DNA from 2 places in the Frankia sp. R43 genome. Region 1 is predicted to be linked to the other one. Evidence: riboswitches for the same ligand, from Rfam matches in the RefSeq annotation. Region 1 holds a riboswitch; the other holds the start of a gene.
The links. A riboswitch is a leader RNA that binds a small molecule or an ion and turns the genes downstream of it on or off. The one in region 1 is predicted to bind cobalamin.
Positions count from the first base shown of each region.

Region 2: another riboswitch for cobalamin. It lies ahead of ACG83_RS20275 (ABC transporter substrate-binding protein); the one in region 1 lies ahead of metF (methylenetetrahydrofolate reductase [NAD(P)H]).

Region 1 is NZ_LFCW01000002.1:236,741-244,675, forward strand. Features, by position in the region: gene ACG83_RS08605 (ABC transporter substrate-binding protein) at 1-789, shown strand, start outside; gene ACG83_RS08610 (iron ABC transporter permease) at 803-1,918, shown strand; gene ACG83_RS08615 (ABC transporter ATP-binding protein) at 1,915-2,763, shown strand; cobalamin riboswitch at 2,820-3,019, shown strand; gene metF (methylenetetrahydrofolate reductase [NAD(P)H]) at 3,214-4,095, shown strand; gene ACG83_RS08625 (glycine hydroxymethyltransferase) at 4,234-5,778, shown strand; gene ACG83_RS08630 (hypothetical protein) at 5,927-6,268, opposite strand; gene metE (5-methyltetrahydropteroyltriglutamate--homocysteine S-methyltransferase) at 6,461-7,935, opposite strand, start outside.
Region 2 is NZ_LFCW01000004.1:703,873-711,807, reverse strand. Features, by position in the region: gene ACG83_RS20285 (ABC transporter ATP-binding protein) at 1-629, opposite strand, end outside; gene ACG83_RS20280 (iron ABC transporter permease) at 656-1,936, opposite strand; gene ACG83_RS20275 (ABC transporter substrate-binding protein) at 1,936-3,135, opposite strand; cobalamin riboswitch at 3,171-3,362, opposite strand; gene ACG83_RS20270 (FecCD family ABC transporter permease) at 3,372-4,025, shown strand; gene ACG83_RS20265 (ABC transporter ATP-binding protein) at 4,022-4,852, shown strand; gene ACG83_RS20260 (hypothetical protein) at 4,785-5,714, opposite strand; gene ACG83_RS20255 (DEAD/DEAH box helicase) at 5,707-7,935, opposite strand, start outside.

The DNA.
Region 1 (7,935 bases):
GCGGGCAAGGGCCAGGCCGAACCCAACTACGAGCAGCTGGCGACACTGAAGCCCGAAGTCGTCATCTTCCCCCGTAACGGAGCCTGGAAGGAAGCGGAAGGAAAGCTCGCGGCCTTCGGCATCAAGACCCTGGTCATCACCGGCTGGGACCAGAACGACCACATCTTCAACGTCGATCTGATCGGGAAGATCTTCGACCGGCAGGAGCAGGCGGCGAAGCTCAACGCCTTCTACACGAAATACCGCGACCTGCTGGCCGAGCGCCTCGCCGGTGTCACTCCCAAACGCGTCTACCTGGAGAACGACAAGGACTTCGCGTCGCCCGTTCCCGGTTCGGGCTGGCATGACATGGTCACGCTGGCCGGCGGCACGAACATCTTCGGTGACATCCGTTTCACCGACGCTGATTCGGCCCGGGGGTCGGTCCACCAGCTCGACATCGACCCCGAGGCCGTCCTCGACCGTGACCCGGAGCTGATCGTCCGCAACACCGGCGGCGGGTACGCCCTGGAGTCGGCGGGGGACCTGGCGGCGGAGCGCGCGAACCTGCTCGGCAGGGCCGGCTGGGACGGGATCACCGCCGTGCGCGACGGGCAGGTGTACGTCACCAGCTCCTTCCCGATGAACGCCTGCTCGAAGATCATCGGATCGCTCTACCTCGCGAGCTGGCTGCACCCGGACAAGATGGCCGGCGTCGACCCCGACGCCGTGATGAAGGAGTGGATCGAGACCTACCAGGGCGTCTCGCTGCCGGACCCGGCCGCCTACCGCCTGCATGCCAGCGCCTGACCACGGCGTGGCGATGACCAGCGAAGCTCCGACGGCCGGTTCCACCGATTCGGCGGGACCGGCCGAGCCGCCGGAAGACGACCCGTTTCGTCTCGCCGCTCGTCGAGCCCGCCGCAAGATTCTCATTCTGGCCGCCGGGGCCCTGCTGCTGGCGGTGACCAGCGTCGCGGCGGTCTCGGTCGGCGCGAGCGGGGTGTCGCTGCGCGACGTCGGCTGGGCGCTGTGGACGCGGGCCTTCGGGATCACCATCGCGGCCGACGACCTCGCCACCCAGACCGTGGTGTGGGAGCTGCGCCTGCCGCGCATCGGGCTGGCCGTGGTCGCGGGGGCGGGTCTGGCCATCGCCGGAGTCGTGCTGCAGGGCCTGCTGCGCAACCCGATGGTCAGCCCGTTCACCCTGGGCATCTCCTCGGCCGCGGCGTTCGGCGCGTCCGTGACGATCCTGTTCGGCGACTCGACCGGGCGCGGCGACGTCACGATGGTGGCCACCGCGCTCGCGGCGGCGCTGCTCTGCGCGGGCCTGCTGCTCGGCCTGTCCTGGCTGCGCGGCGCCTCGCCGGTCACCCTCATCCTGGTCGGGACGGCGCTGACCTACCTGTTCCAGGCGCTAACCTCGACGATGCAGTACATCGCCAGCGAGAACCAGCTGGCCGAGATCGTCCGGTGGAGCTTCGGCAGCGTCAACGCGGCGACCTGGGGCCAGGTCGCCGCGGTCGGGGTGCCGGTCGGTGTCGCGCTGGTGCTGCTGACCGGACAGGCCGCCAACCTCAACGCGATCGCGTTCGCCGGCGACGACGCCGCGCGCAGCCTGGGTGTGGACGTCACCCGCACCCGGCTGGTGTGCAGCCTGCTGGCGGTGATGCTGGCCGCGGTCATCGTCAGCTTCACCGGCGTGATCGGATTCGTGGGGCTGGTCGCCCCGCACATCGCCCGGCTGATCGTCGGGGCCGATCACCGCTTCCTGCTGCCGTTCGCCGCGATCGCCGGTGCCCTGCTGGTACTGGCCGCCGACACCGCCGGGCGCACCCTGTTCGCCCCGGCCGTCATCCCGGTCGGGATCGTCGTCGCCTTCCTCGGGGCGCCGCTGTTCATCAACCTCGTCCTGACCCGCCGCAGGCAGTTCCTGTGAGCGCCCCGGCTGCGAGCACACCGCCGGTGACCGCGCCGGAGCCCACCCTCGACATCCGCGGCGCGTGTTTCGCCTACGGGCGGCGGACGGTGCTCACCGACCTGGACCTCACCGTGGCCCGGGGGACCGTCGTCGGCCTGCTCGGCCCGAACGGCAGCGGGAAGTCCACCCTCATCCGGGGCGTCTGCCGCGTCCACCGCCCGAAGGCGGGAACGTTCCGGCTCGGCGGAACCGACCTGCACCGGCTGGCGCCGCGGGAGCTCGCCCGGATCGCCGCGTACGTCCCGCAGGGATCGCCCGGCCCGTTCGCCCTGACCGTCACCGAGGCCGTCATGCTCGGACGTACCCCGCACACCCGGCTGCGGCCATCGCGCGAGGACGCCCGCCACGTCCGCGAGGCGATGGAACTGCTGGACCTCACCGGCCTCGCGGACCGACATGTCGACGAGCTCTCCGGCGGCCAGGCACAGCGGGTCGTCATCGCCCGCGCCCTGGCCCAACAGCCCCGGGTGCTGCTGCTGGACGAGCCGACCAGCGCCCTCGACCTGCGCCACCAGGTCGAGACCCTGCACCTCGTGCACACCCTGGCCACCGAGCGGGACCTCCATGTGCTGATGGCCATTCACGACCTGAACCTCGCGGCCCGCTTCTGCCACCAGGTCGCCCTGCTGCACGGCGGCCGCGTCCTGACAACCGGCGCACCGGCCGACGTCTACCGCGCCGATCTCCTGGAACGGGTCTACGGCCTGCCGGTGGAGATCAGCCGCCACGACGGTGTGCCCGAGGTCCGGCCCCGTCTGCCCGAGACACGGCGGGCGGGGCCGCACCGGCGTGGCGACGGATGACGGGGCGACATCTCGGGCCGGATTCGGCCCTCCGGCCTGCCTTCCTTGTCGGGTGTCGCTATTGCGCATAACCTGGCCGCGCCGTGGTGTTCGGGAAGCCGGTGTGAAGCCGGTGCGGCCCTCGCCACTGTGATCGGAAGTCGCTGGTCGTTCCGCGGTGACGCGGAGGTCACTGGGCTGTTCGCAGCCTGGGAAGGCCGGGTCGGTGACGCGTTTTCCGTCAGCCAGGAGACCGGCCACGGCACCGAATGATGCTTCCACGAGGTGCTGGAGGACGATCAGCGTGAGCCTGCCCGCGTGTCCGTGTCTCGGATGCCCGAGGCCCCTGCCCGGGATCTCCCGCCCGGCGGGCGCCCGTCCCACCACCGCCAGGTCTGAAGGGTGAGGACAGGTGTGAACGCCATGGGATCCGTCGAGGCGCGCCCGCGTGAAGAGCGCCGGCCGGCCACGATGAGCGACTTTCTCGCCTCGGGGGTGACGTCGTACTCGTTCGAGTTCTTCCCGCCGAAGACCCCCGACGGCGAACGCCATCTGTGGACGGCGCTGCGTGAGATCGAGGCGTTGCGGCCGTCGTTCGTGTCGGTCACCTACGGGGCCGGTGGGTCGACCCGGGAGGGAACGGTGCGCATCTCCGAGCGGATCGCGGCCGAGACGTCTCTCACCCCGATCGCGCACCTGACCGCCGTGAACCATTCGCGGGCCGAGCTGCGCCAGGTGATCGGCGGCTACGCGGGTGCGGGCATCCGCAACGTTCTCGCGCTGCGCGGTGACCCGCCCGGCGATCCGCTAGGTGAATGGGTGCGCCATCCCGACGGATTCACCCACGCGGACGAACTGGTGGCGTTCGTCCGGTCGCTCGGTGACTTCTGCGTCGGGGTGGCCGCGTTCCCGGACAAGCACCCGCGCTCGGCCGACCTGGATGCCGACGCTCGCGTGCTGGCCGGGAAGTTCCGAGCCGGCGCGGGATACGCCATCACCCAGTTCTTCTTCGAGGCCGATGACTACTTCCGCCTCGTCGAGCGGCTCGCGCGGCTGGGCCGTGACGAGCCGATCGTGCCCGGGGTGATGCCGGTGACCAACGTCGCGCAGATCACCCGGATGGCGCAGCTGTCCGGAGCGGCCTTCCCGCCCGCGTTGGCGCGGCGGCTGGAGGCGGTCGCCGAGGACGCTGCCGCGGTGCGCGAGATCGGGATCGAGGTCGCCACCGCGCTGTCCGCCCGGCTGCTCGCCGGCGGAGCTCCTGGCCTGCACTTCATCACGCTCAACCGGTCGACCGCGACCCGTGACGTGTACCGGAACCTCCTCGGCTCGGCAGCGGGTACGGCCGCCTGACCAGGCGCCGCGATCAGCACGGCACCTCGCCCTGGCCGGCACCTCCCGCCGCGGGCACGTCCCGCCGGCCGCCGCCGGGACATCTGCCAGGCGGCCGGACCGTTACCCACCTTCTGCGTCATCGACAGTGAGAGAGATATGACGTCATCTGAGGCCCCTGCGCACAGCGACTTCTCCCTGAGCCGGAACTACCTCGCGGCCAGGGGCGCCGCGGCGGATCCGGCCGCGCTGGCCTTCTTCTCCGGGCTGGATGTCGTCGCCTCGGTGGACCCCACCGTCGCCGCGAACACGGTGCAGGAGCTGGTCGACCAGCGCGCCAACATCAAACTGATCGCCAGCGAGAACTACGCGTCGCTCGCCGTGCAGCTCGCGCAGGGCAACCTGCTCACCGACAAGTACGCGGAAGGAATCGCCGGCCGGCGTTTCTACGCGGGTTGTGACAACGTCGACCGGATCGAATCCCTCGGCGCCGGCTACGCCCGGGAGCTGTTCGGCGCCGACCACGCCTACATCCAGCCGCACTCGGGTGCGGACGCCAACATCGTCGCGTTCCTCGCGATCCTGGCCGAGCGGGTCGAGTCGCGCCTGCTGGAGAAGTTCGCCCACAAGAACGCCGCCGAGTTCACCCCCACGGAATGGGGCCAGCTGCGAGCGGAACTGCACGAACAGCGGCTGCTCGGGATGGACTACTACTCCGGCGGCCACCTCACCCACGGCTATCGGCTCAACGTCTCCTCGCGGCTTTTCGACGCCCACCAGTACACCGTGGACCGCGAGACCAAACTCATCGACCTCGACGCGCTCCACCGCCAGCTGCACGAGGTCAGGCCGCTCATCCTGCTCGCCGGCTACAGCGCCTACTCGCGGCTCATCGACTTCGCCCGGCTGCGCGAGATGGCCGACGAGGTCGGCGCGGTGCTGATGGTCGACATGGCGCACTTCTCCGGGCTCGTCGCGGGCAAGGTGTTCACCGGCGACCACAACCCGGTGGCCCACGCGCACGTGGTGACCAGTACGACCCACAAGACCCTGCGCGGCCCGAGGGGTGGCTTCGTCCTCAGCACCGCCGAGTTCGCGGACGCGGTCGACAAGGGCTGCCCCTCGATTCTCGGCGGCCCGCTGCCGCATGTGATGGCGGCGAAGACCGTCGCCTTCCGCGAGGCGTTGGAGCCGGCCTTCGCCGACTACGCCGCGCGGATCGTCGAGAACGCCCGCCGGCTCGCGGAGCGGCTGGTGGAGCAGGGCCTGCCGGTGCTGACCGGCGGAACGGACAACCACCTCATCGTCGCCGACCTGACCACCTTCGGTCTCAGCGGCCGCCAGGCGGAGGCCGCGCTGCGGTCGATCGGCCTGACCCTCAACCGCAACGCCCTTCCCTTCGACCCCAACGGGCCGTGGTACACCACCGGGCTGCGGCTCGGCACCGCCGCGATCACCACGCTCGGCATGGGCGCCGACGAGGTGGACGAGATCGCCGACGTCGTCATCTCGACCCTGCGGGCCACCAAGGTCAGAGGAGTGGAGGGCACGGGGCGGCCGAGCAGGGCGCAGTTCGAGATCGAGGCGGGCGCCGCCCAGGCCGCACGAGCACGCGTCGCGGACCTGCTGTCCCGCTTCCCGGTGTATCCGGAGATCGATCTCGACGCGGCCGGCTGGCCGGCCGGGAATGTGACCGAGAACTGACTCGTCACGGTCAGGAAGCGGATTCATCCTGACCGGAACCGACGAAACACGACCACCCGCCCGGTCACGGTCCTGACCGAGCGGGTGCTCTCGTTGTCGACGACGGCTGGGCGAGATCAGGGCGGAGACATGCGCTGACGTCGGGGAATCAGCGGCGCGTGCGTCGCCGCTTGTTGACCCGGCGAGTCGCCTCACCGGTGGGACGGTTGGTGAGAAGCGTGAGAAGTCTCCGCCGAGGGCAGTCGAGCTCGGTCGCCGAGCATTCGGCACCGGGGCATTCCGGGCACGCCGGCAGCTGGAGCACGTGAAGCATCAGATCATCGAGACAGGCATCGAGAAGTTCCACGCGGTGCCGTAGTTCGTGCATTCGGGCGGACTGGGCGCCGAGCTGCCTGTGGTGGGCGCGCAGCTGTTCGTAGACGGCCGCTTCAAGGAGCACCATTTCGGTGCCGTCGATCTCGACCTGGAGCGGTTCGGGATGCTTACCCATCAGCCTCACCCATCCCGCATAAGACCAGCTCACATCTTCACATATGTTCTGCTGTGCAGGCGTGGCTCCGGTCGGCGATGTGGGCGATACCGCTCGGTCAGGTGATCGATGCGGTCCGGTGCGGCGCCGAGGTGTGGGGGCGGAGCGTTCTCGGTGCCCGGCCCCCACACCCGCGCGAGCGGGATAAGGCGGTCAGACCTGTGTGCGCACCTGACGGGCCGCGGCGACCAGGTTGGTGAGGGTCTCGCGTACCTCGGGGTAGCCGCGGGTCTTCAGCCCACAGTCGGGGTTGACCCACAGCCGCCGAGCCGGGAACACGTCGGTCGCGACCCGCAGGTGCTCGGTGATCTCCGCGACCGAGGGCACCCGCGGGGAGTGGATATCCCAGACGCCCGGGCCGACCTCGTTGGGGTAGTCGGCGCGGGCGAGGTCGGCGACGATCGCCATCTTCGAGCGGGCGGCTTCCAGGCTGATGACGTCGGCGTCCATATCGATGATGGCTTGGAGCACGTCGCCGAACTCGGCGTAGCACATGTGGGTGTGGATCTGGGTCTCGTCACGCACGCCGGAGGTGCTCAGCCGGAAGGACTCGACCGCCCACGCCAGGTAGTCGGCCCGGTCGGCGTTCCGCAGCGGCAGCGTCTCGCGCAGCGCGGGCTCGTCGACCTGGATCACCCGGATCCCGGCGGCCTCCAGATCGGTCACCTCGTCGCGCAGGGCGAGCGCGACCTGCCGCGCGGTGTCGGCCCGCGGCTGGTCGTCGCGGACGAACGACCAGGCCAGCATGGTGACCGGGCCGGTGAGCATTCCCTTCACCGGCTTGTCGGTGAGGCTCTGGGCGTAAGTGGCCCACTCGACGGTCATCGGCTTCGGGCGGGAGACATCGCCCAGGATGATCGGCGGGCGGACGTAGCGGGAGCCGTAGGACTGCACCCAGCCGTCGGTCGTCGCGAGGTAGCCGTCGAGCTGCTCGGCGAAGTACTGGACCATGTCGTTGCGCTCGGGCTCGCCGTGGACGAGGACGTCCAGGCCGAACTCCTCCTGCTCGGCGATCACGTCCCGGATCTCGTCGCGCATCGCGGCGAGGTAGCTGTCCGGGTTCAGGGTGCCGGCGCGCAGCGCGGCCCGTGCCTGGCGCAGGCCCGGGGTCTGCGGGAACGACCCGATGGTGGTCGTGGGCAGCAGGGGCAGGTTCAGCTGCTCGGACTGGATCTGGTCGCGCTTTCCGTAGGGGCTGGCCCGGTGCAGGTCCGCGTCGGTGACGGCGGCGGCCCGGTGCCGCACGGCGTCGACCCGTACCAGCGGTGACGCGGCGCGCGCGGCGAGCCGCTCGGCACGGGCGTTCACGGCGTCGGCGACGGCCGCGCGGCCGGCGGTCAGACCGCGGGTGAGGGTGACGATCTCGTCGAGTTTCTGCCGGGCGAACGCGAGCCAGCCGGCGATCTCCGGGTCCAGGTCACGCTCGAGAGCGACATCGAGCGGCACGTGCAGCAGCGAGCAGGACGCCGAGACGTCGACCCGCCCGGCCAGGCCCCGCAGGCTCTCCAGGGTGTCAAGGGCGGCGGCTAGGTCGGCGGCCCAGATGTTGTGACCGTTGACCACACCGGCGACCAGGCGTTTGCCTCCGAGGCCGCCGGCCGCGGTGAGGGCGGCCAGGTTCGCCGCCG
Region 2 (7,935 bases), on a different contig from region 1:
ACGGTGACCCGGCTCGGCGCGTCGAGGAACGCGGTCGGCTCGTCGAGCAGGATCAGTGACGGTTCCTGCGCGAGTGCGCGGGCGATCATCACCCGTTGGCGTTCGCCGTCGGAGAGCTCGTCGGCGTCGCGGGTGGCGAGCTGGGACGCGCCGACGGCGGCCAGGGCCCAGCCGACGACGGCCCGGTCGGTGTCGGCGAGCCGGCCGGTAGGGCCGGTGTGTGGGTGGCGGCCGAGGCCGACGAGGTCGGCGGCGGTGAGCAGCCCGACCTGGACGCGGTCGGTGAGCACGGTGCTGACCTTCCGGGCCCGTTCGGCTCCGCTGAGCCGGTTGAGGTCCGATCCGTCGAGCAGGGCCCGCCCGGCCAGTGCCGGCTGCAGGCCGGCGAGGGTGCGCAGCAGGGTGGACTTGCCGATGCCGTTCGGGCCGAGCAGCACGGTGAGCTGCCCGCGGGGTGCGGTCGCGGTCAGGCCGTCGAGGACCCGGTGGCGCGCTCGGCGGCGGCGGTAGCCGACCGCGAGCCCGTCCAGGCACAGCCCGGGTGTTCCTGCCAGCCCCGGCGTCCCGGGCGTCCCCGGCGTCTCGAGTGGGCCTGGCGTCTCGGGTGGGCCTGGCGTCTCGGGTGGCACCGGTGGCACCGGAGCGGCGGCGGGCATCAGGCGGCCCCCGCCGCGGCGGCGCGGGCCCGCAGCAGCACCGCGATCACGATCGGAGCACCGAGCAGCGAGGTGACGACGTTGATCGGCAGCACCTGGTCGGTACCGGGCAGCTGCGCGGCGATCGAGCAGGCCAGCGCGACCAGCGCGCCGGTGAGCAGCGTCGCCGGGACGAGCAGCCGGTGGTCGGCGCTGCCGAGCAGGCGGCGGGCGATGTGCGGCACGGCGATGCCGAGGAAGGCGACGGGCCCGCAGAACGCGGTCACCGAGCCGGCGAGCACCGACGCGCCGACGAGGGTGACCACGCGGACCCGGCGCAGCCGCAGGCCGAGGGTGCGGGCGTAGTTCTCGCCGAGCAGCAGCGCGTTGAGCGGTTTGACGGTCAGCAGTGCGACGCCGAGCCCGACACCCACGATGGGCGTGAAGACGGCGAGATCGCTGTTGGACGTCCCGGAGAAGCTGCCCAGCGACCAGATCCAGTACTGGACGGCCCGCTCCGGCGCCGTCCAGGTGAGCAGCAGGCTGACCAGTGAGCTGACGGCGCTGTTCAGGATGACGCCGATGACGAGCAGGGTGACGACGGACCGCACCCACTGGGCGAGCACGAGCACGGCACCGAGGACGGCGGCGGCACCGACCGCCGCGGCGACGACCACCCCGAACCGGCCGCTGCCGGCGACACCGGCGGTGAACACTCCGGCGGAGCCGCCGACCCCGGCGACGACGGCGGCGACCCCGAAGCTGGCCCCGGAGCTGACGCCGAGGGAGTAGGGGTCGGCGAGCGGATTGCGGAACAGGGTCTGCATCTGCAGTCCGGCCACGCCGAGCGCCGCCCCGGCGAGTGCGGCGGTGAGCGCCCGAGGCAGCCGGATCTCGCGGATGACGATCGTCCACCGGTGGTCGTGCGGTTCGCTTCCGACGAGCACCCGCAGGGTCTCGTCGAGCGGGATGGAGACCGAGCCGACCGCCAGGGCCAGCAGGAACATCGCGACCAGGCCGGCGACGAGCCCGCCGAGGACGACCGCGGCACGGGCCCGACGCCGTCCGACGGCACCCGGACTGCCGCTGGCACTCGGACTGCCGCTGGCACCCTGGCTGCCGGCGGCGGCCCGGTTCGCGGATGCCAGCGAGGTCGCCGGCGCCACCGCGGGCACCGGTGCCTCCGATGACGCGGAGGCGACCGCTGGTGCTGCCACCACGGGTGGTGGTGTGGGGGCCGGGCCGGGAGGCGCCACCGGGTTGGTGGACGCCTCCGCGGCCGCTCTGAACAGCGCCGTCACTACTTCAGCTGCTGGTAGAAGGCGAACGTGTGGTTCGGGAAGGCGTCCGGGTGCAGGATGGCGGCGAGGTCACCGAGGACGAGATCGGGCCGGGCCACGCCGCGCTCCCGGTAGTCGTTGCCGCCGTCGGTGTTGGTGACGAGGTTGTTGTCCCACACCTGGCCGTCGCGGACGGCCGTGAGCTGGCCGTAGCGCGCGTCCTCGGCGGTGATGTCGCCCAGTTTCCTCCACTCGCCGTCGGCGAGCCAGATCTTCGCGCTGCCGGCCTTGGTGAAGACGGTCTCGAAGTCGAGCTCGAGGCTGCCGGCGTCCGTCGAGTCGGCCCAGGGGTAGCTGGCGCCGGCGTCGGCGAGCAGCTTGGCGACGTAGCTGCCACCCGAGGGCATGTACCAGGTGCCCTGGTACATGCTGCCGACCAGCACCGGCACCGCCTTCTCGTCCGGGACCTTGGCGGCGATCGCGTCGTAGTCGGTCTCGATCCTGTCGAAGACCTTGGTGGCCTTCTCCTCGTCGCCGGTGAACGCCGCCATGAACTTCACCCATTCGGCGCGCCCCAGCGGGTCGCCCTCGAGCCATTCGGCGTTGGCGACGACGGGAACGCCGGCGTCACGCAGCTTCTGGAACTCGGGGACGTCGTACCCGTCGGTCATCAGCACGTCCGGCGCCCCGGTGACGACCCGCTCGGTGTCGATCTGGCCGTTGCTGGCGTACTCGACGACCTTGCCCGCGTCGACGAGGCCGCGCACCTCCTTGTTGATCACATAGGTGCCGGTCGCCACCCCGGTGAGGACGTCGAGCCGGCCCAGGTCGGCCAGCAGCGGCAGGTGGGTCGTCGAGCCGGAGTAGAGGCTGGTGATCGGGGTCTCGATGCGCGGTGCGTCGGCCAGGTCACCGGTGAGCTCCGGCTTCGGGGTGCCGCACCGGTACAGCACGTACGACTCGGGCTTGCCGTCCGGGTACGGCTCCTTCACCGTGACGACCTGGTAGGCCTTCTCGTAGGTGATCGTGAAGTTCTTCGCGTACTCCAGCGTCGAATGCACCGGGAAGTAGTCGGTGTTCTCGTCGAACGAACTGACGCAGCCACGGGCGTCCGTGCCCGCGTCGGCGGCGGCCGGCGACGGATCGTCGTCGCCGCAGCCCGCCAGCAGTGCGGGGATGAGAAGGAGAGTGGCGCTCAGGGCCACCAGACGTGCGCGCATGCGGAGTGAAGCCGCCTTCCAGCACCTCGTGGACGGATTCGCGGGGGTGCCGTGGCCGGTCTCCTGGCTGACGGGTGGTGCGACACCGGCCGCCTTCCCAGGCGACGATTCCGACGCTCAGTGACTCCCCGACGGGCGGGGACTGGCCGGTGACATCCCGATAACAGTGGCGAGGGCCGCGCCGGTTCCACACCGGCTTCCCGAACACCACGGCGCGACGAACTGTACGAGAACGCCTGCATCATCTGCAAGGCGATGCAGACGATCTGCTCTGCGCGGGCCTGCTGCTCGGCCTGTCCTGGCTGCGCGGCGCCTCGCCGGTCACCCTCATCCTGGTCGGGACGGCGCTGACCTACCTGTTCCAGGCGCTCACCTCGACGATGCAGTACATCGCCAGCGAGAACCAGCTGGCCGAGATCGTCCGGTGGAGCTTCGGCAGCGTCAACGCGGCGACCTGGGGCCAGGTCGCCGCGGTCGGGGTGCCGGTCGGTGTCGCGCTGGTGCTGCTGACCGGACAGGCCGCCAACCTCAACGCGATCGCGTTCGCCGGCGACGACGCCGCGCGCAGCCTGGGTGTGGACGTCACCCGCACCCGGCTGGTGTGCAGCCTGCTGGCGGTGATGCTGGCCGCGGTCATCGTCAGCTTCACCGGCGTGATCGGATTCGTGGGGCTGGTCGCCCCGCACATCGCCCGGCTGATCGTCGGGGCCGATCACCGCTTCCTGCTGCCGTTCGCCGCGATCGCCGGTGCCCTGCTGGTACTGGCCGCCGACACCGCCGGGCGCACCCTGTTCGCCCCGGCCGTCATCCCGGTCGGGATCGTCGTCGCCTTCCTCGGGGCGCCGCTGTTCATCAACCTCGTCCTGACCCGCCGCAGGCAGTTCCTGTGAGCGCCCCGGCTGCGAGCACACCGCCGGTGACCGCGCCGGAGCCCACCCTCGACATCCGCGGCGCGTGTTTCGCCTACGGGCGCCGGATGGTGCTCACCGACCTGGACCTCACCGTGGCCCGGGGAACCGTCGTCGGCCTGCTCGGCCCGAACGGCAGCGGGAAGTCCACCCTCATCCGGGGCATCTGCCGCGTCCACCGGCCGAAGGCGGGAACGTTCCGGCTCGGTGACACTGACTTGCACCGGCTGGTGCCGCGGGAGCTCGCCCGGATCACCGCGTACGTCCCGCAGGGCTCGCCCGGCCCGTTCGCCCTGACCGTCACCGAGGCCGTCATGCTCGGCCGTACCCCGCACACCCGGCTGCGGCCGTCACGCGAGGACGCCCGCCACGTCCGCGAGGCGATGGAGCTGCTGGACCTCACCGCCCTCGCGGACCGGCATGTCGACGAGCTCTCCGGCGGCCAGGCACAGCGGGTCGTCATCGCCCGCGCCCTCGCCCAGCAGCCCCGGGTGCTGCTCCTGGACGAGCCGACCAGCGCCCTCGACCTGCGCCACCAGGTCGAGACCCTGCACCTCGTGCACACCCTGGCCGCCGAGCGCGACCTCCATGTGCTGATGGCCATTCACGACCTGAACCTCGCGGCGCGCTTCTGCCACCAGGTCGCCCTGTTGCACGGCGGCCGCGTCCTGACCACCGGAGCACCGGCCGACGTCTACCGCGCCGACGTCCTGGAGCAGGTCTACGGCCTGCCGGTGGAGGTCAGCCGCCACCGCGGCGTGCCCGAGATCCGGCCCCGTCTGCCCGAGACACGGCGGGCGGGGTCGTAGCGGGTGACGCCCGGGGCGTGGTGAGGATCCGGTAGGCCGGGCGCAGCACCTCGCGCAGATCGCCGAACGGTTCCACGACCAGCGGCCCGCACAGGTCCAGCAGGATGTCGGGACGTCCCGTGGGCCCGCTCCGGTCAGCCGTGCCTTCGCGGCGGCCTTCGGAGCCCGGCGACGTCCAGCTGGCCGGGTCCGGAGCCGTCCGTTGAGGATCCGGAGACGTCCAGAACCCGGCCGGGTCGGTCGGCGGCGCCGTGGCCGGCTGGACGTCGCCGGTCGCGGGGGCGGGGGAGCGTGGGCGCAGGTGCCGGATCTCGGTGAGCAGCGCGTCGCGTTCCCGGCCGCGCAGGGCGAGCAGGGTGAACGGGTCGGTGTCGATCGTTTCGGCGAGCTGGTGGCAGGCCGCGACGAGGTGGGCGCACGGCCGCTGCCAGTCGGTGCAGGTGCAGTCCATCGCCAGGTCGTCGGCGCGCTGCGGGAACAGGGTGAGCCCGCGGGCGGCGAACGTGTCCTCGATGTCCGCGGGCAGGGAGCCGGCCAGCAGCGCGGCGGCGTACCGGGCCTGGGCGGCCAGTGCGCCCGCGGCCTGGCTCCAGGCGTCGTCGCCGAAGGTCCGGACGGCAAGCCGGGGCTTGTGCAGGTCCTCGCCGCGGTCCCGGACCAGGGCGACGACGAGGTTGCCGGTGCGCCGCACGGTCAGGACCGCCTCGGTGCGGGCCAGGGCACGGCCGGCGCGCAGCGGCTCGGGCAGGGTCATGCCCTCGATCAGCTCGAGGAACCGTGCGGACCACCAGGCCCGGCGGCTCCGCTCCCGGTCCCGGTCCCGGCCCCGGTCCGGCTGGCCGCGGGTGGGCGGCTCAGCCATCGACGGCGTCGGGGGCGAGGGTGACGAGGTCCCGCAGCTCGTCGGTGGAGAGCGTGGCCAGCCAGCTCTCCCCGCCGCCGACGACGGTGCGGGCCAGCGCGGCCTTGTCGGTGAGGATGCGGTCGATCCTCTCCTCCAGGGTGCCCATGCACAGCAGGGTGCGGACCCACACGTCGCGACGCTGCCCGATGCGATGGGCGCGGTCGGTGGCCTGCGCCTGGGCCGCCGGGTTCCACCACCGGTCGATGTGGATGACGTGGTTCGCCGTGGTCAGGTTGATGCCGTTGCCGCCGGCTTTCAGCGAGAGGAGGAAGACCCCGGGCCCGGAGCTGGTCTGGAAGCGTTCGACCAGGGCGTCGCGCTCGGCGGCGCGCAGGCCGCCGTGCAGGAACGACACCTCCACCCCGAGCCGGGCGGACAGGTGCGGTGCGAGCATCGCCCCGAACCGGGCGAACTGGGTGAAGCACAGCGCGCGCTCGCCGTCCGCGACGATGCCGGTGAGCAGATCTTCCAGCCGGGCGAGCTTCCCGGAGCGGCCGGGCAGCGCCGAGGAGTCGCCGAGCAGGTGGGCCGGGTGGTTGCAGACCTGCTTGAGCCGGGTCATCGCGGCCAGCACCACGCCGCCCCGCCGCACGGTGGCGGACGGGTCCCGCAGCCGCTCCATCATGTCGTCGACGACCGCCCGGTACAGCGAGGCCTGCTCCGGGGTCAGGGTGCACAGCTGGCGCAGTTCCACCTTGGACGGCAGGTCGCGCAGCACCGCCGGGTCGGTCTTCACCCGGCGCAGCACGACCGGGTGGATCCGTCGGCGCAGCCGGGCGGTCGCCTCCGGGTCGGCGTACCGCTCGATCGGCACCGCGTAGCGGGCGCGGAACGCGGCGGCGGAGCCGAGCAGGCCCGGGTTCACCGCGTGCATGATCGACCACAGGTCGCCGAGGCGGTTCTCGACCGGCGTCCCGGTCAGCGCGATCCGGTGCCGGGCGGTCAGCTGGCGGACGGCGCGGGCCTGCGCGGTCGCCGCGTTCTTGATCTGCTGCGCCTCGTCGAGGACGAGCCGCTCCCAGGCGACCGCGCGGAACGCCGCGATGTCGCGGACGAGCCGTGGATAGGTGGTGAGGACGAGGTCATGCCCGGACGCGGCCTCGGCGACACCCGGGCCGTCCTGCGGGACGGCCGCGTGATGGGCGTGAACGGTCAGACCGGGAGCGATCCGCGCCGCCTCGCGCCGCCAGTTTCCCAACACCGAGGTCGGGCAGACGACGAGGGTCGCCCCGCGGCGGGCGGCGGCCCGGGCTCGCAGCTCCAGGGCGAGCACCTGGATGGTCTTGCCCAGGCCCATGTCGTCGGCGAGGACCGCGCCGAGGCCGAGCCGGTCCAGCAGCGTGAGCCAGGCCAGTCCCTGCACCTGGTAGGGACGCAGCCGCACTCCCAGCCCAGCCGGTGGTTCGACGGGTTCCGTCCGCGACACCGCCGCCCCGGATCCGTCACCCGGCCGAGGTCCGCCCGGCGGGCCGTCCGGGCCGGCGAGCAGCGCGCCGAGCCAGCCGTCCGCCACCACCTCGACATCCGCGCCGGCCTGGTCCGCGCCGCCCTGGTCGGGGCCGAGACCCGCGTGGGCGAGAACGTCGCCGACGGTCATCCGGCCGCCGCCCGTCTGGCGGGCCAGGTCCAGGTCGGCGAGCTGGCCCGGGTCCACCCGGGTCCACCTGCCGCGCAGCCGCACGAGGCCGGCCCTGGCCTTCGCGAGACGTTCGAGCTCCACGCGGCTCAGCTCGACACCGCCGAGGCTGACGGCCCAGCGGTAGTCGACGATCCGCGCGAGATCCGTCGTGACGTCCCGCAGGATCGGCGTCACCGGGTCCACCGCGCGGACGGTGAGGCGGGCCGTCGGCCGGGCCGGGCGCACCCACCAGGACGGCACCAGCACCCCGAAGCCCTCCTGCTCCAGGGCACCTGTGAGCTCCAGGAACCGCTGCGCCCGCGCCAGGTCCAGATCGAGGCTCGCCGGCCGGGCCTCCCGCAGAGCCCGGTCGAGGTCCGGCCAGACCGCGACGGCCCGGCCGAGCCCGGCGAGCAGCGCCTCCTCGGCATCGGTGGTCCACCCGGCGGGGCCGGCGGGCCCCGTGGGACGGCGCCGCCAGATCTGGCCCGCCGGTACCTGGACGCCCGGGTCGTCGACCGCCTGCAGCAGGAAGTCGACCCGCCAGGCGTCGTCGTCGCC